DNA from 3 places in the Chitinophaga lutea genome. Region 1 is predicted to be linked to each of the others. Evidence: riboswitches for the same ligand, from Rfam matches in the RefSeq annotation. Region 1 holds a riboswitch; each other region holds the start of a gene.

What was found. Region 1 has a riboswitch for thiamine pyrophosphate ahead of thiS (sulfur carrier protein ThiS). Riboswitches for the same ligand answer to the same signal wherever they lie in the genome.
Region 2: it holds a riboswitch for thiamine pyrophosphate, as region 1 does, so the genes downstream of both, EGT74_RS20190 (family 43 glycosylhydrolase) here and thiS (sulfur carrier protein ThiS) in region 1, are expected to answer to the same signal.
Region 3: it holds a riboswitch for thiamine pyrophosphate, as region 1 does, so the genes downstream of both, EGT74_RS01885 (TonB-dependent receptor) here and thiS (sulfur carrier protein ThiS) in region 1, are expected to answer to the same signal.

The regions. Positions count from the first base shown of each region.
Region 1 covers NZ_RPDH01000001.1:2,111,143-2,118,742, forward strand. Annotated here, with positions in the region: gene EGT74_RS08460 (pyridoxal phosphate-dependent aminotransferase) at 1-571, opposite strand, end outside; gene dnaN (DNA polymerase III subunit beta) at 859-1,977, shown strand; gene EGT74_RS08470 (sterol desaturase family protein) at 2,288-3,118, shown strand; gene EGT74_RS08475 (hypothetical protein) at 3,154-3,408, shown strand; gene EGT74_RS08480 (lipocalin-like domain-containing protein) at 3,516-4,007, opposite strand; TPP riboswitch at 4,098-4,197, shown strand; gene thiS (sulfur carrier protein ThiS) at 4,249-4,449, shown strand; gene thiC (phosphomethylpyrimidine synthase ThiC) at 4,541-6,253, shown strand; gene EGT74_RS08495 (thiamine phosphate synthase) at 6,419-7,009, shown strand; gene EGT74_RS08500 (hydroxymethylpyrimidine/phosphomethylpyrimidine kinase) at 6,994-7,600, shown strand, end outside.
Region 2 covers NZ_RPDH01000002.1:1,963,968-1,971,567, reverse strand. Annotated here, with positions in the region: gene EGT74_RS20200 (SusC/RagA family TonB-linked outer membrane protein) at 1-1,445, shown strand, start outside; gene EGT74_RS20195 (RagB/SusD family nutrient uptake outer membrane protein) at 1,474-3,156, shown strand; gene EGT74_RS20190 (family 43 glycosylhydrolase) at 3,217-4,212, opposite strand; TPP riboswitch at 4,276-4,371, opposite strand; gene EGT74_RS20185 (DUF4142 domain-containing protein) at 4,381-4,977, opposite strand; gene EGT74_RS20180 (hypothetical protein) at 5,129-5,929, shown strand; gene EGT74_RS20175 (S9 family peptidase) at 6,076-7,600, shown strand, end outside.
Region 3 covers NZ_RPDH01000001.1:472,645-480,244, reverse strand. Annotated here, with positions in the region: gene EGT74_RS01890 (ABC transporter permease) at 1-645, shown strand, start outside; gene EGT74_RS01885 (TonB-dependent receptor) at 721-3,084, opposite strand; TPP riboswitch at 3,257-3,350, opposite strand; gene EGT74_RS01880 (single-stranded DNA-binding protein) at 3,508-3,888, shown strand; tRNA gene EGT74_RS01875 (tRNA-Met) at 4,031-4,102, shown strand; gene era (GTPase Era) at 4,166-5,038, shown strand; gene der (ribosome biogenesis GTPase Der) at 5,061-6,374, shown strand; gene EGT74_RS01860 (hypothetical protein) at 6,457-6,678, shown strand; gene EGT74_RS01855 (hypothetical protein) at 6,869-7,414, shown strand; gene EGT74_RS01850 (hypothetical protein) at 7,515-7,600, shown strand, end outside.

The sequences.
Region 1 (7,600 bases):
ATATTTCTTCCAGCTGTTTTTTACCAAAGGTAGTACCGGTGGGGTTTTGCGGAGAGCAGAGCGCCAGCAGGGTTGCACCTTTCAGCAGCGGCTTCAGTTCGGCAGCGGTGGGCATGAAGTCGTTTTCCGCTTTTGCTTCCAGCACCACGTGCTCGCCTTCGAGGAAGTGAGTGTAGTGGTTGTTGTTCCAGGAAGGAGTGGCGTAGATTACTTTCTCACCGCGGTCAACGATCGTGCGGTAAGTAGCGTAGATGATCGGACGGCCGCCGCAGGAGATCACGATCTCGCTGTTCGGATCATAGCTGAGGCCTTCGCGCTCCGAGATGAATTCGCCCACTGCCTTGCGCAGTTCGGCAATACCGTCGGCCGGCGGATAGTTGGTGTATTTATCCTTGTAAGCCTGAATGATTTCATTTTCAAACTCCAGCGGAATAGGGAATACCTTGGGGTCAAAGTCACCGATGGTGAAATTGTAGATCTTTTCACCCTTAGCCTGCTTTTCCTTTATCTCTCCGGCCAGTTTGATAATTTCAGAACCTATCAGCGTTTCGGCTAAATGAGACAGTTTCATAACCCCAGTTTTTTTGTTTTAATGAATGATGATTTTTGCGCCCGCAAAACTAACCGATTTATTAATAATTTAAAAGAAAAGGCATATTGTTTTCAATATTTTCAACACATGGCAGAAATACTGCGAATTTGTTCAAAAATAAGTCGATTTACCGCTCTTTTAACAAGCATTATATTTTGTGATAATGCGAATACATGCGCGTAAGTTGTGGAAAAGCGGCGGAGGATGATTGACAAAACTTTCTATCTTTGTTTGCCTTACATTTGCAACAATTATTAAGTAACCTTATGAAGTTTATCGTTTCTTCCTCTACTTTATTGAAACAATTACAACAGATCAGCGGTGTGATTAACTCGAACACGGTATTGCCCATCCTGGAGGACTTCCTTTTCATGATCGACAAAAACGAGCTCACCGTAATTGCTACCGACCTGGAAACCGTTATGAAGGTAAAGCTGGAGGTAGAGGCCAAAGAAACCGGGCGCATTTGTATTCCGGCGAAAATTCTGATGGACTCCCTGAAGAACCTGCCGGACCAACCGCTGACTTTCAACATAGACCTCAATTCGTTTGCTGTTGAGATCACGTCGGACAACGGTAAATACAAGGTGATGGGAGAAAACCCGGAAAACTTCCCGAAAGAGCCGGCGGCAGAAGATGCGACGAACTTCACCATGACGGCTTCCGCCCTGGTGACGGCCATCAACAAAACCCTGTTTGCCGTGAGCAACGACGATCTTCGCCCGCAGATGACCGGTGTGTTTTTTGAACTGCACCCGGACAATATCACCTTCGTGGCTACCGACGCGCACAGGCTCGTGAAGTATATCCGCACCGATGTGAAATGTCCGCAGGCCGACAGCTTCATCGTACCGAAGAAGCCCCTCAACCTGCTCAAATCCGCCATCCCTGATAACGACAGCGAAATCAAAGTGTCTTACAGCAGCAACCACTTCTTTGTGTCGCACGACAATGCACAGATGATCTGCCGCCTGATAGACGCCCGTTTCCCTGACTATAAAGTGGTGATCCCGAAGGAAAACCCTTACCGCCTGACGCTCGTGAAAAACGACTTCCAGAACGGCCTGAAACGCGTGAGCGTGTTCGCCAACAAGAGCACCAACCAGGTAGCCCTCAACATCAGCGGCGCCGAATTGCAGCTCTCCGCGCAGGACGTTGATTTTTCCTTTGAAGGGAACGAGCGCATGAGCTGCCAGTACAGCGGGGAAGACATGCAGATCGCCTTCAACGCGAAATTCCTCATCGAAATGCTGCACGCCGCCGAAGGTGACGAAATCACCATCGACCTGAGCGCGCCCACTAAAGCCGGTATTCTCCGCCCCGTGGAAAAGGGGGAGTCCGAAGACCTCCTGATGCTGGTGATGCCGCTGCTGCTCAACAATTGATCTTAACACGATACCGATAAAAAAAGAGGAAGCAGTGCTTCCTCTTTTTTGTTTTATCACAAACCCTTCAAATATTAATTTCCATTATACATTAAAGGAAAAATGTATCCATTCCCATACCCCGCCGACGACCCCAACAATTAACCATTTCTTCATATATAAAGCATTCTCTGAATGAATTGCTTGTTTTTTGAAATACAAATAATCCGCTGAAACCCGCTACAATTGGGCAAAAAATCGTAAATTTTCATTAGAAACGTAACTGATATTTACTAACCTCAACGCACGTACGTATAAATTCCATCCGCACATGATCGACTTTTTTGAGCATATACCATCTTCATACCGTACCGCCATGTTAGTGGCCGGGCTGGTATTGTTGTGGCTCATCGAAGGAGTGATCCCGCGGTTCCGGTTTTCGGGGAACAAATACCGGCATGCCGGCACCAATCTCTTTTTTACGTTAACGACCGCCATGGTGAACCTGGGATTCGCCTTTTTGATCGTCAAGGCCTCGGAATGGACAGCACGGGAGCAATTCGGGCTCTTATACTGGCTGAAGCTGCCGGTGTGGGCGCATGCCATTGCCGCGCTGCTGATGCTCGATTTTATAGGCGCTTACCTGGTTCATTTCATCCAGCACAAAATCGCCTGGATGTGGCATTTCCATAAAATCCACCATACGGACACGGCGGTGGATACCACCACGGCGCTGCGCCACCACCCGGTGGAAAGCGTGTTCCGCGTGATCGCGCTGTTTGTGGGCATTGTGACCATGGGTGCGCCCATCTGGATGGTGATGCTCTACCAGACGATTTCGGCGTTCATGAGCCAGTTCAATCACGCCAATATCCACCTGCCGGGCTGGATGGACAAAACATTGAGCTGGATCATCGTGTCGCCGGATATGCACAAAGTACACCACAGCCGGTATCAGCCGGAAACGGATTCGAATTATGCCAATATATTTTCTATCTGGGATCGCCTCTTCGGTACGTTCGTTACAGTGAAAGATACCACCAGTCTGCGTTATGGGCTGGATGAATACCAGGATGCGCGTTATCAACAGATTGGTCCCTTGCTGAAGACTCCCTGGGAAGAGGTGCCGGAACGTGACCAACAGCCGGGCTTGCAACAATAGCGTTCAATATTTATTCACCATAATCTCTATTCAGTATGCATCACCCAACTAGTATGCCCAAAATCGCAGGGTTTGCTTCCATTTTTGTAGGTGTGGTTACGGCCGCATTTTCATTCATCAGCAAATCCGCAGACGCTGCTATTTACCTTGGCGCTGCAGGCGTTTTCGTTTGCATCATATCCCTGATAATTGCCCGTAAGAGTACCGACGAGCTGCAGATGGCCGTGGCCGGCCTGTTCCTGGCAATTGTTGCCACCGCTATAGGTTTCTGGCAGCAGTATAATTTATAGTCGCGCTAAAGCGCTTGCACAAGTTCCTCAGTTCGGGTGCCGGTGTAATAACCGTACCCAATTATGAAGCAACCTCCCGAATCCGGATCGGGGAACTTGCATTGTCCTTATTTCCCTTTCCTTGAACCTTTTTTTCTTGTATATTTTTCCAGGTACCCCGGAGCTGCATTGGTTGGAAATACCACCAACGATGTATCGTTCAACATTTTGATCACCAGCGTATCGATCTCCGTCACCGGTTCTTTGTCCCCCTCAGCATGGCTCCAAAGCAGCAGCGTATCCTGCTGCAGCTTCCATTTATCGTAAAGGCGGCTGTGCATGTTCACCGATTCCGCTTTCCCGTTTTTCCTGAGGTTGAAACCCTGCATCACGCTGTCTATTCCCTGCACCGGCTGCAGCCAGCGGCCCGGGACCAGCGTGGAATCCACTATCACGGCGGTATCTGCAGGAATCACGGTCACCGAATCGGCCGGCAGTGTGTCGACCAGCTCCGTACTATCGGTAACGGCTACACTGTCTTTTTCCTTTTCGCCCGACACCGGCGCCTGGCAGGCGGCCAGCAATAACCAGCATCCGGCAAACAGGTTGAGTTTTTTCATACAGGATCGTTTAAACATATCTCTTGTTCCTATCAAAGATAATGCTAAACCGTTGTGTATTTGGAATTTGGTATTCTACACCATACATTTGTATCACTTTAGGGGTGTTCCGGCCCGCGCCGGAACTGAGATGATACCCTCAGTACCTGATGCAGTTCGCACTGACGTAGGGAAAAGTAATACTGAACTCCTTCTCATCTACATCCTTAAAGTTTATTGTTTCACCTAAACTCCTGCAAACATGGAAGTGCTTGTAAACAATAAACTTTATGCAGTGCAGCCGGACACTACGGTTGCTGCACTCTTACAGTTTATTCAGCTCCCCACCAAGGGCATTGCGGTTGCGGTTAACCGCAGTGTGGTGCCCCGCGCCGCATGGGACGCCACCACACTGTCGCCGGCCGACAAGGTCATGATCATCCAGGCCACACAGGGAGGGTAATACCTGCCTGCAATAACGCCTGTCCGCCAACGCCCTCAACGGGCGCCGGGATCGTCGTGCCCATTCCTCAGCAAAACAAAAAAACTGCGCTATGCAAAACACCACCATCAGCCGGGCGCCTTTGCCCGCATCTCAGAAAATTTATGTTCCCGGGCAGCTGCACAACATCCGCGTTGCCATGCGGGAAATAACGCTTACGGATACACGCCTTCAGGGCATTGAAGAAACCAATGCGCCCGTCACCGTGTACGACACCAGCGGGCCGTATACCGACCCTGCAATCGACATCGACGTGCACAAAGGAATCCCCCGGCTGCGGGAAACGTGGATTACCGGCCGCAACGATGTGGAAGCGCTCCCGGCCTTCTCTGCACCGCAGCAAACGAAGTTCGAACACCTGCACCTGCCGCTGAAAGCAGCGCCGGGCCGGAACGTGACGCAACTCCACTACGCCCGCCAGGGCATCATCACCCCGGAAATGGAATACATCGCCATCCGGGAGAACCAGCGCGCCGCCGGTGGATCTAAAACACGCCTCATCACGCCGGAATTCGTGCGGCAGGAAGTTGCCTCGGGCCGCGCCATCATTCCCTCCAACATCAACCACCCGGAAGCGGAACCGATGATCATCGGGCGCAATTTCCTCGTTAAAATCAACGCCAACATCGGCAACTCGGCCGTTACCTCCGGCATCGAAGAAGAAGTGGAGAAAGCCGTGTGGGCCTGCCGCTGGGGCGCCGATACCATCATGGACCTGAGCACCGGTAAAAACATCCACGAAACAAGGGAATGGATCATCCGCAACTGCCCCGTTCCGGTGGGCACCGTGCCCATCTACCAGGCGCTGGAAAAAGTGAACGGCAAAGCGGAAGCCCTCACCTGGGAGCTTTTCCGCGACACGCTGATAGAACAGGCGGAGCAGGGGGTAGACTATTTCACCATCCACGCAGGCGTACTGCTGCGTTATGTGCCGCTAACCGCCAAACGCACTACCGGCATCGTTTCCCGCGGCGGTTCCATCATGGCCAAATGGTGCCTGGCGCATCACAAGGAAAATTTCCTCTACACCCACTTCGAAGACATCTGCGAGATCATGAAAGCCTACGACGTAGCCTTTTCTTTGGGCGACGGCCTGCGGCCCGGCTCCATCGCGGACGCGAACGACGAAGCACAGTTTGCGGAACTGGAAACGCTGGGCGAGCTCACGAAAATCGCCTGGAAGCACGATGTGCAGGTGATGATCGAAGGGCCCGGCCACGTGCCCATGCACCTGATCAAAGAAAACATGGACAAACAACTGGAACATTGTCACGAAGCGCCTTTCTACACGTTAGGCCCCCTGACCACCGACATCGCGCCCGGCTACGATCACATCACCTCCGCCATCGGCGCCGCCATGATCGGCTGGTTCGGTACGGCGATGCTCTGTTACGTAACGCCCAAAGAACACCTGGGCCTGCCCAACCGCGAAGACGTAAAAACCGGCGTGATCACCTATAAGATCGCCGCCCATGCCGCCGATCTCGCCAAAGGCCACCCCGGCGCGCAGCACCGCGACGATGCCCTCAGCAAGGCGCGCTTCGAGTTCCGCTGGGAAGACCAGTTCAACCTCAGCCTCGACCCTGACACCGCCCGCAGTTTCCACGACGAAACCCTGCCGGCCGAAGGCGCCAAAATCGCGCACTTCTGTTCGATGTGCGGACCGCATTTCTGCTCCATGAAAATATCGCAGGAAGTAAGGGCTGCCGGGCTGAAAGAACAGTCGGAACGTTTTGCGGCCGCGGGAGGGGAGATTTATTCATGACCCGAAGGCCTGCATTCCCGATGCCAACAAACATTTGCAGCGGGAAGATATCACGGCATGGACAACGAATCGTAAATCGTAGTGGATAACAGGCCCTGACGAAAACCTTCATTCATCAGAACAGAGAGGAAAGTCCTAGCCGCATTAACATGGAAGACTGCAAACATGATCTGGATAGTCACATCCCCTGAAAGGATACACGAAGAACACCTGTATCTCAACGAACTGGCCGCCGCCGGCCCGGTTACGCTGCTGTTGCGGAAGCCCGGCTGGAGCCTGGAGGCTTATACCGGCCTGCTCGACCGGCTGCACGATCATTCCCGGGTGATGGTGGCGGGGTTCCCGGAACTGTTGCAACGGTATAACGTGATGGGACTGCATGTTGGTGAGGCGGTAAGGCGGACGGACAATAGCCGTACGGTACCATCCGCCGGAACACCGCATCGCCAGGCGTCGCAAGCGCCCGTTTTCAGCACTTCCATTCACACGCCCGGGGCGCCGGCCGGTCCATGGAACTACCTGCTGCTCGGCCCTGTGTTCGACAGCATTTCGAAGAACGGCTACAGCGGTAAAGGACATCTTTTTGTGGCCGTCCCGCCCAACTGCATCGCCATCGGCGGGGTGCAGGCGGACAACATCCGGCAGGTAAAATCGATGGGCTTTTGCGGTGCCGCATTGCTCGGAACGATCTGGAGCAATCCCGCCGGGGCAGTGAAAACCTATCAAACGATACAGGATTTATGGCAACATTCGTAATGAGCCTGGCAGGCCTTGACCCCTCGGGGGGCGCGGGTTTGCTGGCAGACATCAAAACTTTTGAAGCGTATGGCCTCACCGGCTTCGGTGTGTGCACGGCCCTCACGGTGCAAACAGACGACGAGCTGCACGCCGTGGAGTGGCTCAGCGCTGCGAAGATCATCGCGCAGGCCGCGCCATTGCTCAAAAAGTTCCCGGTGCGGTATTGCAAAATCGGTATCGTGGCCGGTCCGGATGCGATACTGGAAATTCTGCCCGCTTTGCGGGCCATCCGGCCCGGTCTTCAGTTTGTGCTCGACCCGGTGCTGAAAGCCTCTGCCGGCTTCGCTTTTCATGCCGATTCATTAAGGCAATGGGAACAGGTGCTCCCGCATCTGCTCCTGTTGACGCCGAATTATGATGAGGCCGTGGCGATGATGAACGATCCCTCCGGTGAAAACGCCGCCCGTAAAATGGCGGGGCATTGTAACGTGCTGCTGAAAGGCGGGCACCGGCCGGGGAAAGAAGGCTGGGACACGCTGTATGACGGTGGCGGTCAGACGGATTTCGCCCCCCCTGCTCCGATTTCTTCAATGGAAGCGGGGAGTACCA
Region 2 (7,600 bases), on a different contig from region 1:
CCTACCAGGATTTCAACGGGCAGGGTTTCAACGCCAACAACTCCAACTTCCCGGTAGACGGGGTGGAGGATAACAATATGGGCACAGGTACCTGGCTGGCCGATGGCCGTGCCGGGATGGGCTCATGGAGGAATCCATCCGTGAAACTCATTGCATTTTTCGGGCGGGTGAATTATGCTTTCAAAGACCGCTACATGCTCACCGCTTCGCTGCGGCACGAAGGCTCCTCCAAATTCGCGAAAGGCAACCAGTGGGGCAATTTCCCCGGTATCTCGGCCGCCTGGCGCGTGTCTGAAGAATCGTTCCTGAAAGGCTCCCGCATCGTCAGCGACCTGAAGCTGCGCGGCGGCTATGGCGCTACCGGTAACGAAGGCTTCGACGCCAACGTGGCCACGAGAATGTACGGCGCGGATACCTGGTGGCTGGTAGACGGCACCTGGCTCCGCACCTACGGCGTGCTGCACAACCAGAACCCCAACATCCGCTGGGAAGTCAAAAAAGAATACAACGTCGGCCTGGATTTCGCATTGTTTGATAACCGCCTCAGCGGCCGCTTCGACCTGTACAAACGCCGGGTGGAAGACATGATTTACGACGTGAGCGTTTCCCAGCCGCCCGCCATTCACGACAAAACATCGGTGAACGTGGGCAGCATGGAAAACAAAGGCTACGAATTCGAACTGAACTGGAACGCGGTGAAAACGGACAACTGGACGTACACCACGGGCATCGTAGCCTCCGGCAACCGCAGCACGCTGAGCACGCTCAACGGCGGCCTCACGTTCGCCGACCGTAAATCGTTCCCGGCGCCCGGTAGTCCTGGTACGGCGGTGAGACTCTACCCCGGCCAGGACATCGGCCGCTTCTTCATCTGGCGCTTTGCCGGATTCACCGAAGAAGGCAACTGGCAGCTGTACGATAAAACGGGCAAACCGTTCGACGTCACCAAACAGGCGAAGAAGATCGAAGACAAAGCTTTCGTCGGCAACGCGATTCCTAAAATCATGCTGTCGTGGAACCACGCCGTTACCTGGAAAAACTTCGACGCTTCCGTGTACCTGCGCAGCTGGCTGGGATATGACGTGTTCAACATGATCAACATGTATTACAGCCTGCCCAACGTCAAAGGCCAGAACCTGCTCCGCGACGCCTACGGCAAACACAAAAACATCAAAGGGGAAAAGGAACTCTCCGATTACTGGCTGGAGAAGGGCAATTTCGTGAAGCTCGATGCGTTGAGCATCGGCTATACTTTCAACCAGCAAACCGTGAAACCCCTGAAAGGCCTGCGTTTGTATGCCACCGTGCGCGACCTGTTCGTGATCACCAGATACAGCGGGCTCGATCCCGAGGTGAACATCAACGGGCTCGAACCCGGCTTCGAAGAAAGGAACGTGTATCCTGAAACACGCACGTTCATGTTCGGCCTGCAGGCTAATTTCTAAACAAGGTTTCCATTCAAAAAAAGTACTGATGAAAAAAATATTCGGCATATACATTCTCACCGCCGCATTCATACTATCGGCAGGCTGCACCAAACTCGACCAGACGTTTTACGACAAGGTGACGCCCGAAACATTTTACAAAAGCGAAAAAGACATCAAGGCCGCACTCTACCGCCCGTTCACACACGCACGCTGGTACCTGGGAGCCGACCGCTGGAACCTCCAGGAGTATACGGCCGACCATTTTGCCATCACCACTAAAGGCCGCCACTGGTATAACGGCGGCGAAAACGAACGCTACCATTACCACCGCTGGACGCCCGATGACGGCTGGATTTGGGGCACCTGGCGCGGTACGCTGATGGGCGTGGCGCTGGCGCTCGATACCAAAAAAGACCTGGAGAAACTCGACTATACGAAGTTTGCGCTCACACAGGCGGATAAAGACGATCACCTGAACCAGCTCAATACCCTCATCGCGTTTTTCTACCTGCGCGGCCTCGATTATTTCGGCGGGCTGCCCGTGTTCGAATCGCTGGAAGGGGAGTCGCTGCCGCGTAACACCGATCTCGAAACGTTCACCCACATCGAAACGCTGCTCAAAACCGCGATAGAAAAACTGCCGAAGAAAAAAGCGGGCGACAAGGAAGAAGGCGCACTGCGCCAGGCCGCCGCGGCCACCTTGCTGGCAACGCTTTATTTCAACGCGGAAGCCTACATCAACAAACCGATGTTCGCCGAATGCAAAAAACTCTGCCAGGACATCCTTGCCAAAACCTACGGTGAATACAGCCTGGATGCCAGCTGGTACGGTCCGCACGCTTTCAGTAACGACAAATCGCCCGAGATCATCTGGTCGATCCCCTCTGAATTCAACAAGCTGCAATACGACTGGTTCTACGCGAACTTTTATCACTACAACACCAACAAGTATTTCGACATCGACGGCGGCAACAATAACGGCAGCCACCTGCAGCCTTCCCGCAAACCGACCGGGGAGCTGTATACGGCGGATTTCAAACTGGGCTCGCCTTATGAGCAGTTCAGCGACCAGGACCTCCGCAAAAAACCTTACAAATACCTCGGCGGTGGCCGCTACGAAGGCATGTTCATCGTAGGCCCGCACCTCACGCCTTCCGGTGCGGTGATCAACGGCGGCGAAGAATACAAGAACCTGCCGCTGACGTTCGTAGACCAGGTGGGGCGTTTTTCCGAAGTAGGCCCCGGCAAACGGTATGCTTCCGTAAACGTGCTGCCCTCAAAAATGTCTGAAGGAGAAGAAAATACCGGCGTGCGCCTCGTGAAGGTACCGGTGCCGAACAATGCCGATAAAAGCCTGCGCTGGGGCGCGGACAATCCCGCTATCCGCCTGACGGAGATACAATACATGCTGGCCGAATGCCTGCTGCGCGAAGGCGATAAAGCCGGCGCTGCCGCGCTCATCAATCCCGTGCGGAAACGCGCCTTCACCGGCGGTGCAGACCCCGACCCGGTGACTGCCGCCAACCTCGACGAATACCGCATGCTCCGCGAATGGGGCATCGAGTTCCTCGGCGAAGGCCGCCGCAGAACAGACCTGATACGCTGGAAAAAATTTACAACGGAAACCTGGTGGGACCATCAGCCTTCTGCCAGGCATTATAACCGCTTCCCGGTGCCTACACAGGCTATTTCGGGGAACAACAACCTGAAGCAGAACGACGGATATTAACGGGAAGGAAAGGCGTAAAAACAAAAAGGGTGTATCAGTTATTGATACACCCTTTTTTTATCAGAATACCGGTGCGGGTTGCGGCCCTACGCTGGGCGCGGCCCCCTTGATCACAGGCCAGCCGTCTACCCACTCGATTTTATCGAGCAGCATCACACGGCCTCTTTTATCGTTCTTTTTGTGGAAGGCATGGTACAACATCCAGGTATCGCCGTTCTTATCGGTGATGATATCGCCGTTATGGCCGGGGCCGAGAAAGCCCTCTTCTCCCGTATTGGCTTTCAGCAGCATCGTGCCGCCGTTGTTCAGCAGCGGAACGCCGGCTTTGTCGACATAAGGGCCTTTGATGGATGTTGATCTGCCCACCATCACATGATAGGTGCTTTTCGCGCCTTCGCAGCAGCTGCCGGCGGAGCCGAAGTAATAGTAGTAGCCGCCTCTTTTGTAGACATAACTGCCTTCGTACTTATCGCCGGTGATGCGGATGGTATCGCCTTTCCGCTGCAGGCCGTCTTTCGACAGCTCCGCGCAGTAAATGCCTTTGAAGCTGCCCCAGAAAATGTACGGCGTGTTTTTATCTTCATACACGAAGGCGTCGATGGAATTTTTGACGCCTACTTCTTCGCTGAGAAAGAGTTTGCCTTTGTCTTCAAACGGCCCTTTGGGGTCGTTGCTCACGGCAATGCCCACACCGGGATTGGGATCGCCCCAGGTGGAGAACGAATAATACAGCATGTACTTGCCGCGGTACACCAGTGCGTCCGGGGCCCAGATGCCGCCTTCCTTTTTCCAGGTGGGGCGTTTGGAGAGGGCGTCGCCCACATGTTCCCATTGCACGAGGTTTTTGGAACGCAGGATGGGCATGATGTAGGGACCGCCCGCATTCTGGCGCCGCCAGTCGGACTGGGTGGAGTAGGCGTAGAAGTACCCGTCTTTGCCTTTGAGCACATTCGGGTCGGGGAAGTCGTGATCGAATACCGGATTGGTGTAAGTGGCCTGAGCGGCCGCCTGGTGTATCATGCTGATACACAGCAGGAAGGGGAGTAAATTTTTCATGTGGAATGCAGACGTTTCTGCCAAAGTAATAAAAAAAACTCCGGCCTCCTAAGAGGCCGGAGCTATATTCCAATCTTTTCATTTCCTTCGCCGGCATTACCCGGATCAGGTGCTAAAGGTTTAATCTCAGGCTTTGAGTTGCCACCCTTGAAGAAAAGACGGAAATAGTTATTTTTTCAGCTTCTCCTGTTCTTTCTTCGCCATTGTCAGGTGTTCCTTCAATTCGGGTATCGCTTTCGTGAACAGCTGTTTGATATCCGGGTCTGTTGCATCGTTGGCCGTATTCTCAAACAGGTTGATAGCCTTTTCATGTTTATCCACTAATTCGTCTACAAAAGCTTTATCAAAATCAGTACCCGTTTTGTCGGTGATCTGCTGAATATCCCTGATCTTGCTGTCTTCTAAAACCGTAGGAATGGTGATGCCTTTTTTAGCAGTCAGCTCAGCCAGTTCCTTGTTCAGTTTTTCGTGTGCTTTCAGCATGTGCGCCGCCATTTTTTTGATGGCGGCGTTGGTGGTTTTCGCCTGCCCGTCTGAAAGCAGTTTTACTTCATAAAGCCCGTCTTCCGCTGCCTTGGAAATATTATTGGTAGCCCCGCGCACTGAATCATTCTCGAATGTTTCCTTGTTTACGTCCTGTGCCATGTCTTTCGTCATCCCGGTGTCTTCTCCGGAGAGTGTGTCCTGTGCGTTACGGCTGGCCTGGTTGTTACAGGCTACGGCAGCAAGGCATGCAAAAGCGAGCGGCAATAATATCTTTCTCATGTGGATGGTTTTGGTGCTCCTACTGTAGTGAAAATAGTATGCCACGAACCGCATATAGCTGTTTGTCAGACCAAATGGGGAATTGTATGCACGGATTGTATATTAGATTAAATAAAAACACTATATTTATGAGGAATTACCGCCCTGTCCTATGAAATGCACCTGCCTGATAGCTGCACTGCTGTTTGTGCAAACATTGTACGCGCAAAAGCCTGCGCCGTTCCCGCTGTCCTCTTTCAACAGTAAACTCGAAACCGCCCGCTGGATGGTGGATTACGACACCGTTGCCTGGCGCCTCTCTGAAATGGTGACCACCGTGAGCTGGGAGGAGCTCGGCCGCATGGGGCGTGAATGGTTTTGTTACAAAGGGGACGACAGCCTGTGGAACGGCATCTTCGGCAAGTATAAGGACGGGCGGTACGATGTAGTGCTGCATTACAAGATATGGCGGCCGGACAGTGTCGATGTGGTGTGCGACCCGCCGGATACGGTGATGCTCAACGCCGTGTCGCGCGCCATCGGGCTGGCCTACCGCGAAGCAGGGTTTGTGCTGGGCAAGTCGTATGTGAAGTTCAACAAGTTCGTGCGGTATCACCGCGATAAAACCGTCTCCGTCTGGCTCATGCCCGCGCTGGCGCCCAACGAGATCGCCCTGTACGGTGCGGAATTCCATTACCTGTTCGACCCTTCGGGCACTTCCATACTCAGCCGCAATGAGTATTACCAGGGCAGCTTCAAAGGGTTCCGGCTGGGGAAGGCGCGTGAGGTACAGTTGCAGTATGCCGATGCGGACGCGCCCACGCTGGGCGCCGTATTTTTCGCCATGAAGTACGGGCGGCATTTCTCCGGGGTACAGATCCACACCCGCAAAAGCAGCAGCCTGATGGCTTTCAGCCAGGTAAAAGGATATTCCTGGCAGCATACCGGTAAAAGTCTGCCCCCAAATCCGTAAATTACTGTACAATCAATGCGCCTGCGTACAGTCATCCTATTCCTGATACCGGCCTGACACGAAAATGGCCCCATTCATCACTTTTTGACCCGCACTGCTGTTGGTTACCGTTACATTCGCTCTTTGAATCAACCTAAACCTGAATAATGCAACGTTTCTATGTGATGTTGTTGGCGCTCACGGCCGGTATCTCCGCCAGCGCACAACAAAAAAAAGACCTGTCGCCCGACGACTATGCCCGATGGCAGAACATAGCCGGCACCGCACTTTCCCACAACGGCCACTGGATCGGCTACCAGATCACCGTACAGGAAGACAATGATACCCTCTACCTCGTGAACAACGGCAACGGCAAACGTTTTGCCCTGGAGTTCGCCAGCGCGCCGGAGTTTTCGAAAGACAACCAGTGGGTGGCCTACAAAATCGGCGTGTCGTACAAGGAGGCCGAAAAACTGCGCGAGCAGAAGATGCCACCCAAAACCAACATGGGCCTGCTCAACCTGAACACGGGCCGCAAGGAAGTGATCTCGGATGTGGACAATTTTGGTTTCTCCAAAAACGGGAAATTCCTCGCCGTGCAGCTCACGCCGCCGAAAGAAAATAAAGACAAAGGCTCCGTGGTGCTGCTCCGCAACCTGGCAGACAGTACCACCCGCACCATCGGGAACGTCACGGCCTTCGAGTTCAATAAAAAGAGCGATTACCTCGCCTACATCGTGGAATCCGCCAACCAGGCCGGCAACTCCGTGGAGCTGTTCAACCTCGGCAATTATTCCCTGAAAGTACTGGCCAGCGATACCTGCAAGTTCTCGAAGCTCACCTGGTCGAAAGAAGGCGACGGGCTGACGTTTTTCAAAACCGTGAAAAACGACAAATACGAGGAAGAAAACGCGCAGGTATATCTCTATGCGCCGTTGTATAAAAATCCTTCCCTGAAAATATTCGACCCGTCCAAACAGGCCGGTTTCCCGGACAGCTTACGCGTCAACCCGGCTTCCTCGCTGCGCGTGAGCGACGACCTCAGCCTCGTGTTCTTCAATATCCGCAACTGGACGAAGAAAAAAGACGCCGCTAAAAAAGATACGGCCAAAACCGCCGGCAAAGCGGATACCGCCAAAGCGCTGGCCGCCAAAACGGATACCGCGAAAAAATCCGCGCCGGCCGTTGCTAAAAAAGAAGACAAACCCGCCGCAGTGGACGTGTGGCACTGGAAAGACAAGGAAATCCAGCCCCGCCAGAAAATCACCTACATGCAGGACAAGGAGCGCAGTTTCCAGTCTGTCTGGAATGCCGCCACCGGCCGCTATTTCCAGCTGGCGAGCGATACCACGCCGTCGTCCATGATGGGCGCCAACCAGCACTACACCCTGCTGGCCAACGATGCCAAATACCGGCCGGCCTTTAAAGAAGACTATGCGGATTATTACATCGTGAACGTACGCAATGGCGACAAGAAACTGTTCGGCGAAAAGATCGTACTGTCGTATGGTTACGCCCCGCAGATTTCCCCCGATGGCAAATACGTGCTGTACTACAAAGACAAACACTGGTTCTCCTACAATACCGGTACCGGTGCTACCGTGAACCTCACACAGCACATCGGCGAAACGTTCGAGAATTACAAAGACGATCATCCTGCCGTTAAACCGCCGTTTGGCATGGGCGGATGGA
Region 3 (7,600 bases), 1.6 Mb from region 1:
GCACCGCAGCATCCCATTGTGGGCGTCGTGAAAGATTTCCATCTGCGGGATTTTCATACGGCCATTGAACCGGTGGCATTGATGGCGGATAAAAAAAATGTGGGCACCCTCAATATCAAACTGAATAGCGCAGACCCTGATACATGGCAGCAGACTTTAAAGAAAGTGGAACAGAAATGGTATGCGATGTATCCTTCGGGGAGCTTTGCGTACAAGTTTTATGATGAAACGCTGGACGCGATGTACAAGCAGGAAAGGAACCAGTCGAGGCTGGTCAACCTGGCTACCGTCATCGCCATCGTGATCAGCTGCCTGGGTTTGTTCGGGCTCGCGGTGCTGATCGCTTTTCAGCGGACGAAGGAAATCGGTATCCGGAAAGTACTGGGTGCAACGGTGGCCGGTATCGCGCAAATGCTCATGTCCGATTTTGCCAAACTGATCCTCATCGCGCTGCTCATTGCATCACCCATTGCCTGGTGGGGCATGAACCGCTGGCTGGAAGGTTTTGTGTACCGGGTAGAGATCGAGTGGTGGGTGTTCGTGGTGTCCGGGGCGGTAGCCATTTTCATCGCCATGCTGACGGTCAGTTTCCAGGCCATCCGGGCGGCGTTGGCAAACCCGGTGAAATCGCTGAGAACGGTGTAATGACGTTGTTTGAAACCATAAAAAAAGCGGATCCGGTTTTTGCCGGATCCGCTTTTTTTGTATCGGGTGCAGGGCTTAAAAACCAAGCCGCACCCCTGCCATCACGTTAAAGCCGGCCATCGGGAAATACGCGTTGGATTGTTTGATTTCCCCGCCTTCAGTATAACCATAGGTATAACCGTTCGGCTCGTATTTTTCATTGAAAATATTGTTGAGCATCAGCTGCAGCCCCAGCTCGCGGAAGAGGCGCTGCGGGATGGTGTAATTGAAGCGCAGGTCGTTCACGAGGAATGCGTCGAGCGCGCGTTTGGCATTCGCCGTATTGTCGAGGTACTGGCGGCCCGCATACTTGCCCACCCAGTCGATCTGCAGGCCGTTCAGGGGCCTGTAGGTAACCGTGTAACCGGCTACGAGGTCGGGGGAGAAGGAAATGTCGGTGTCTTTGTGCGTCACCGTTTTTTGTCCGCCGTTATCCCAGTCGTCGAGGTATTCTGTGAATTCGTTGATGCGGTTGCGGCTGAGGGCGATGTTGGCCGCGAGGGTCAGCCGGGGCACTACGTGGTAGTGACCGTCGAGCTCTATGCCGGCGCGGTAACTTTTCGGGATATTGGTCCTGGCATATGCGCCCACGTCGTTGATGCGGCCTGTCAATACCAGCTGGTTGCGGTAGTTCATGTAATACGCATTGGCGGAAACGCCGCCTTTCGCATTGCGCCAGACATAACCGGCTTCCAGGTTGCGGAGGGTTTCGTGTTTCGGCGCTTCTGTTATGCTTACCTCGAAATCGTCGCGGTTCGGTTCCTTGTTGCCGATGGCGTAAGAAACATATACATGCTGCTCGTCGTTCAGCTGGAACGTGGCCCCGCCTTTCGGGTTGATGAAGTTGTATTTGTTGTTGCGGAGGATGTCGGGATTGTTGCGGAATCCGTTCAGCTCATAGTGAACCCGGCGGTATTGCAGGTCTGCAAACAGTTTCAGCTTTTCCGTCACTGCATATTCGCCTTTCCAGTACACGTTCATGTCGGTTTTGAAAGCCGTGAGGTCGTACCAGCGGAAGTCTTTATCGAACCCGCCTTTTTCCGCCCAGATCACTTTGCCGTAATGTTTGCCGTCGTATTTATTCCAGGCGCCGCCCACGCTCCAGTTAAATTTACCGGCCTGGTGGTTGAGGGAAAATACGCCGCCGTAAAAATGATTGTCGAGCCACAGCTGGCGGATAAGATCGGTGGTATCGCCGCTGCCGGCGGGCGCGGTTACGCCATAGTCGGCATACGCGTTTTTATCGCGGTAGTTCTCATAATATCCACGGCCGCGGGTGTAGTGCGCCGCCACATTGAACTGCAGGTTCGGGCGCAGGGCGTGGTTGAAGAACAGCTGGTAATGGTCCTGCTGGTAATTGTCCGTTTCGTTATCGTACGGCGCCCCGGGTTTGTTGGTGCCGCTGGGGTTGTAGGTACGGTTGGTGTTGAGTTGTTCTTCGCTGATACCGTTCCAGGCCTGGTAGGTTTTTTCCTTGCCGGAAAAAACGTTCAGGCGGAGAGAGGATTTTTTGTCGATGTAAGCGGCGGAGGTGTAGAAGGAGCGGAGGTTGGATGAGGCCCTGTCCACATACCCGTCGGACGTGATCCTGGACAACCTCGCGTCTACGGTGAAATGTCCGTTGATGAGCCCCGAGCCTGCTCTCACGGTGTTTTTCCAGGTATTGAAAGAACCGTAGCTGTTGTCGGTTTCGCCGTATGCTTTTTCGGAAAACTGGTTGGTGGAGAGGTTAAGCGATGCGCCGAAAGCTCCTGCTCCGTTGGTGGAGGTGCCCACGCCGCGTTGCAGCTGGATGCTGCTGACGGACGATGCGAAGTCCGGCATGTTCACAAAAAACGTCCCCTGCGATTCCGCGTCGTTCACGGGGATGCCGTTGACGGTCACGTTGATGCGGGTGATGTCGCTGCCGCGCACGCGGAGGCCGGTGTACCCCACGCCGGCGCCGGCGTCCGAGCTGGTCACTACAGACGGCAGCTGGTTGAGCAGCAGCGGCAGGTCCTGTCCGAGGTTCTGTTTGTCGATTTCTTCTTTGCCGATTTCCGATTTGGTAAACGGCGCCTTCCTGCCCGCGCGGATGCTGGCTATTTCCACCGCTTTCACGAACAGTGCCGTTTCCTGCAGGCGGAAATCGAGCACGGCGGCGGCAGACGGCTGTAGGGTTTCCCGCGCGGCGGTATAACCGATAAAACTGGCCTGTACGGTGAAGCTGCCGTTGCGGGGGAGTTGCAGGCGGTATTGGCCTTTGGCATTGGTAATGGTGTGTGCTCCGTTCAGTACCGCTACGGTAGCGCCTTCCAGCGGGCGGCCGCTGGCCTGGTCGGTGACGGTTCCCGTGAGGGTGGTTTGTGCCTGCAACAATACAGGGAGGCACAGCAGCGCAAAAAGCATGAACTTTTTCATCCTTCAGTTGATTTTGATGGTCGGATGGAGCCTCGCGGGAACATGCCCGGGCGGGCCGGTTGCGAGCTTGGCTTCATATTTCCTGTTGATTTAATTCCGTTATACGAACAGTTGACGGCATACCGTTACGGCAGCAGCTTTGCTGTTCACTATCAAAAAATAACAGGTAAGGAGAGTGGTCGCTTACCTTTCCTAACCAGCATTACCTGGTCCAGGTTCAACGGGTTTGATCTCAGCCTGATAGTAAGGCACCCCGAGGTGAAATTGGGAATAGTCCCGGTTTCTGCCGCAAAGTTAGACACATGCAGGGAATTTTGCGCAAATTATTTTTTTGGCTATCTTGTGTATTCATCCGGATGTAGATATCGCACTGTATAGCAGGATCATTTTCGAATTTTTATTGTTAACTCAAACAAATGTAAAATGATCAAACTGCAATTGATGGGCCGCCTTGGCCAGAATGCCACCGAACATGCCGTGAACGGTAAAACAGTCATCAACTTCAGCGTAGCCCACAACGAAAAATTCAAAAATGCCCAGGGCATGCAGCAGGAGCGTGTGGTATGGGTCAACTGCGCCATGTGGGAGCCCGGCGCCGTGATGCCGTACCTCGTGCAGGGCAAAGCGGTGTACCTCGAAGGGATGCCTGCCGTGAACCTGTACCGCACCAATGCCGGCGAAGCCAAAGCCGAAATGAAAGTGCGCGTCACCTTCCTCCAGTTACTGCCGGACGGCCGGAATGGCGCCGAAAACCAGGAGCTGGAACCGGCTGTTTCTCAACCGGCCGACGACCTGCCGTTTTAGGAAACGGGGAGAGGAGGAAAAAAATATTCCGCTGTAACCCTTTGCTGGCAATGGTTTTCAATACTATCCACTTTACAAATTTTCTCAAAGAGTAAAAATATATTTGGTCAGGTTGAAAATTCCCTTACCTTTGCACCCACATTGCGAGGTAGAGCAGAGGTAGCTCGTCGGGCTCATAACCCGAAGGTCAGAGGTTCGAATCCTCTCCTCGCTACAAAAAACTAACACAAAAAGCCGAAGCTAATTCGGCTTTTTTTATTTGTACTAAATTGCGATTATGCACCGTGCAGGATTTGTGAACATCTTCGGTAAACCGAACGCCGGCAAAAGCACTTTGCTGAACGCCCTGCTGGGCGAAAAACTGGCTATTGTATCCCCGAAGGTGCAAACCACCCGCCACCGCATCACCGGCATTTTAACGGAACCGGGCTACCAGGTTGTGTTTTCGGACACACCGGGCATCATCGATCCGAAATACAAATTGCACGAAAAAATGATGGGCGCCGTGAAGTCCGCGCTCGAAGATGCGGATGTGGCCCTGCTCATCATGGACGTGCGCGACAACACGGAAGAATGCCTCGCCCTGTTTGATTCCCTCAAACTGAAAGCGCAGTGCGTACTGGTGCTCAATAAGATGGATAACCTGGAAAAAGCCGAGCTCGACGCCCTGGTGGAACGCTGCAAGGCATGGGGCAAAGCCAAAGCCGTCGTCACCATTTCCGCACTGCAGAAAAAGGGGCTCGACACGCTGATGCAGGAAATCCTGAAACTGCTGCCCGATGGGGAGCCGTTTTACCCGGAAGATACACTCACGGACCGTTCTACCCGATTTTTCGTGGCGGAGCTCATCCGCGAAAAAATATTCATGCTCTTCGAAGAAGAGATACCATATCATACCGCTGTAGTAGTTACGCAGTTCCAGGAAAAGCACACGCTGACCAAAATATCTGCGGAAATTATCGTGACGCGCGAAACCCAGAAAGGTATCATCCTCGGCGAAAAGGGGAAATCCATCCGTGAGATCGGATCCCGCGCCAGGACGGATATCGAGAAGTTCCTCGACCGCAAGGTGTTTCTGGAACTGCATGTGAAAGTGCGCGACAAATGGCGCGATAACGATAACTACCTCCGCGAGTACGGATTGATTTAAACGACAACAAAAACTAATTAAGATGCCTGGTTTTACCGTAGCAATTGTGGGGCGTCCCAACGTAGGTAAGTCTACCCTGTTCAACCGTCTGCTGGAGCAGCGGAAGGCCATTGTGGACGATGTGAGCGGCGTTACCCGCGACCGGCAGTACGGCATTGCCGACTGGAACGGCAAAACATTCAACGTGATTGATACCGGCGGTTTCGTGGCCGGAAGCGACGATGTGTTTGAGCGCGAAATACGCAAACAGGTGAAAATCGCCATGCAGGAAGCCAACGTGGTGATCTTCATGTGCGACGTGACCACCGGTATTACGGACCTCGATGCCGAAGTGGCCGACCTGCTGCGCCGCTCAAGCAAACCCGTATACCTCGCCGTGAATAAAGTGGACAACCATGAACGCCAGCTGGAAGCCACCGAGTTTTACAGCCTGGGGTTTGAAAATGTATTTTTCCTCTCGTCTATGTCCGGCAGCGGCACCGGCGAACTGCTCGACGAAATCGCCGCGCTGATACCGGAAGACGAGCAGGCCAGCGCCGAAGACGAAGGCATTCCCAAAATCGCCATCATCGGCCAGCCCAACGTAGGGAAATCGTCCCTGCTGAACGCCCTGGTAGGGGAGGAAAGGAACATCGTTTCCGATATCGCCGGCACCACCCGCGATACCATCCATACCCGGTACAACCTGTTCCAGAAAGATTTTATTCTCATCGATACGGCCGGTATCCGCCGGAAGAACAAGGTGCACGAAGACCTGGAGTTTTATTCCGTTATCCGCGCCATCAAGGCGCTCGACGAAGCGGACATCTGCCTGCTGCTGCTCGATGCGGAAAAAGGCATCGCCGCCCAGGATCTGAGCATTTTCAGCCTCGCCGCCCGTAAAGGCAAAGGCCTCGTGATCATGGTGAACAAATGGGACCTGGTTGAAAAACAGACCAATACCGCCCGCGACTACGAGAAACAGCTGAAAGAGCGCCTGGCGCCCTTTACCGACGTGCCCATCATTTTCGGGTCCGTGACCGAAAAGCAGCGTATTTTCAAAACCGTGGAAACCGCGCTCGAGGTGTACGAAAACCGCCAGCGCAAGGTGCCCACCTCCAAACTGAACGATGTGATGCTGAAGGCCATCGAATCGTACCACCCGCCGGTGGTGCGCGGTACGGCTATCAAAATCAAATACGTAACGCAGCTGCCGACGCAGACACCCGCGTTCGCCTTTTTTGCCAACCTGCCGGACGATATCAAAACCCCGTACAGGAACTATCTCGAGAACAAACTCCGGGAGAACTTCAATTTCACTGGGGTGCCTGTGCGAATTTTCTTTAGAAAGAAGTAGAAGACGGACTTTTATATAAAAATATATTTTGTATAAAAGGATTTTTGTATAACTTTGCGGCGATTTAAAACACAAAATCAAAATGAAAAAATTATTTGTATTAGCTATCGCTACCGGTCTGTTCGTAGCTTGCAACAACAGCTCTTCTCAGACTTCAGACTCTACCACCGTTACCGGTGATTCTGCTACCCTGAACGCTGCTCCTGCTGCTGATTCTCTGGCAACTCCCGCTGCTGACTCACTGGCTACTCCTGCTGCTGACTCTGTAGCTGCTCCTGCTGCTGATAGCGCTCACAAACACTAAGATCGTTTGTAATAGCAAAAAGTATATGGCCCCGGAACAGCAGTTCCGGGGTTTTTTATTGCCGTTAAGGGAAAGAAATAGGGGTATGGGCCCGCCGGCCGCGTCAACATGGAGCCAGATGGCCATATTTGGGCATTCTGGCATAGCAATTGCGACCCCCAAATGCGAAACCGTGAATTTTTGCACTGCCATGAGAAGATTTCTGCTCTCCATACTACTCCTGGGCGGTTTAACAACTGTCAGTAACGCCCAATCCCTCCCGGCCGACGTGCTCCGTTTCTCCGGCAACGACCTGCGCACCATGGCAGGGTACCCCCAGGCCAAACGGGACAGTATTTTATTGAGTATCAATAATTTAGATGCCTCCTCCATTGCCCTGCCCAATAATGGGATGACGGAGGACCACCAGCAACAGCTGAAAACGGTCATATCCGACATGCTGCAGGTGATGCGGCAGGTGCTGAAAGACCCTGCCAGCGCTGACGAGATGGAGCGGAAAATGGCCTCCCTCAACAAACGGCTCACCTCCCTCCGCGACGATATTGCCTACGAAGAGAACCTCCGCATCCTGAAGGCTGGTTATGAAGAAGATGTGCGCCGCCGAACGCAGGAATACGAGGCGAAAAATTACAACTCCGATAAAGAGAAACGCATCGCCAAACGGGAACTGGAGCAGGAACTGCGGGATATCCGCCGGGATTTTGAAGAAGAAAGGGCGCGGCTGAGGAAAGGGTAATCCCCCGTTGGTGTCATATTTTGAAAATATAAAATACATACATTTGAAGGGCTGCACGAGCGGCCCTTTTTATATCCCTGTACACCTAAACCCTGAGCCTATGTTTTCATCCGGTACTCCTGCATTTGTTGTGCGCGTATGGGGCAACAGCCTGGCGCTTTCCCCGTTACTGAGCATTTTCCTGAT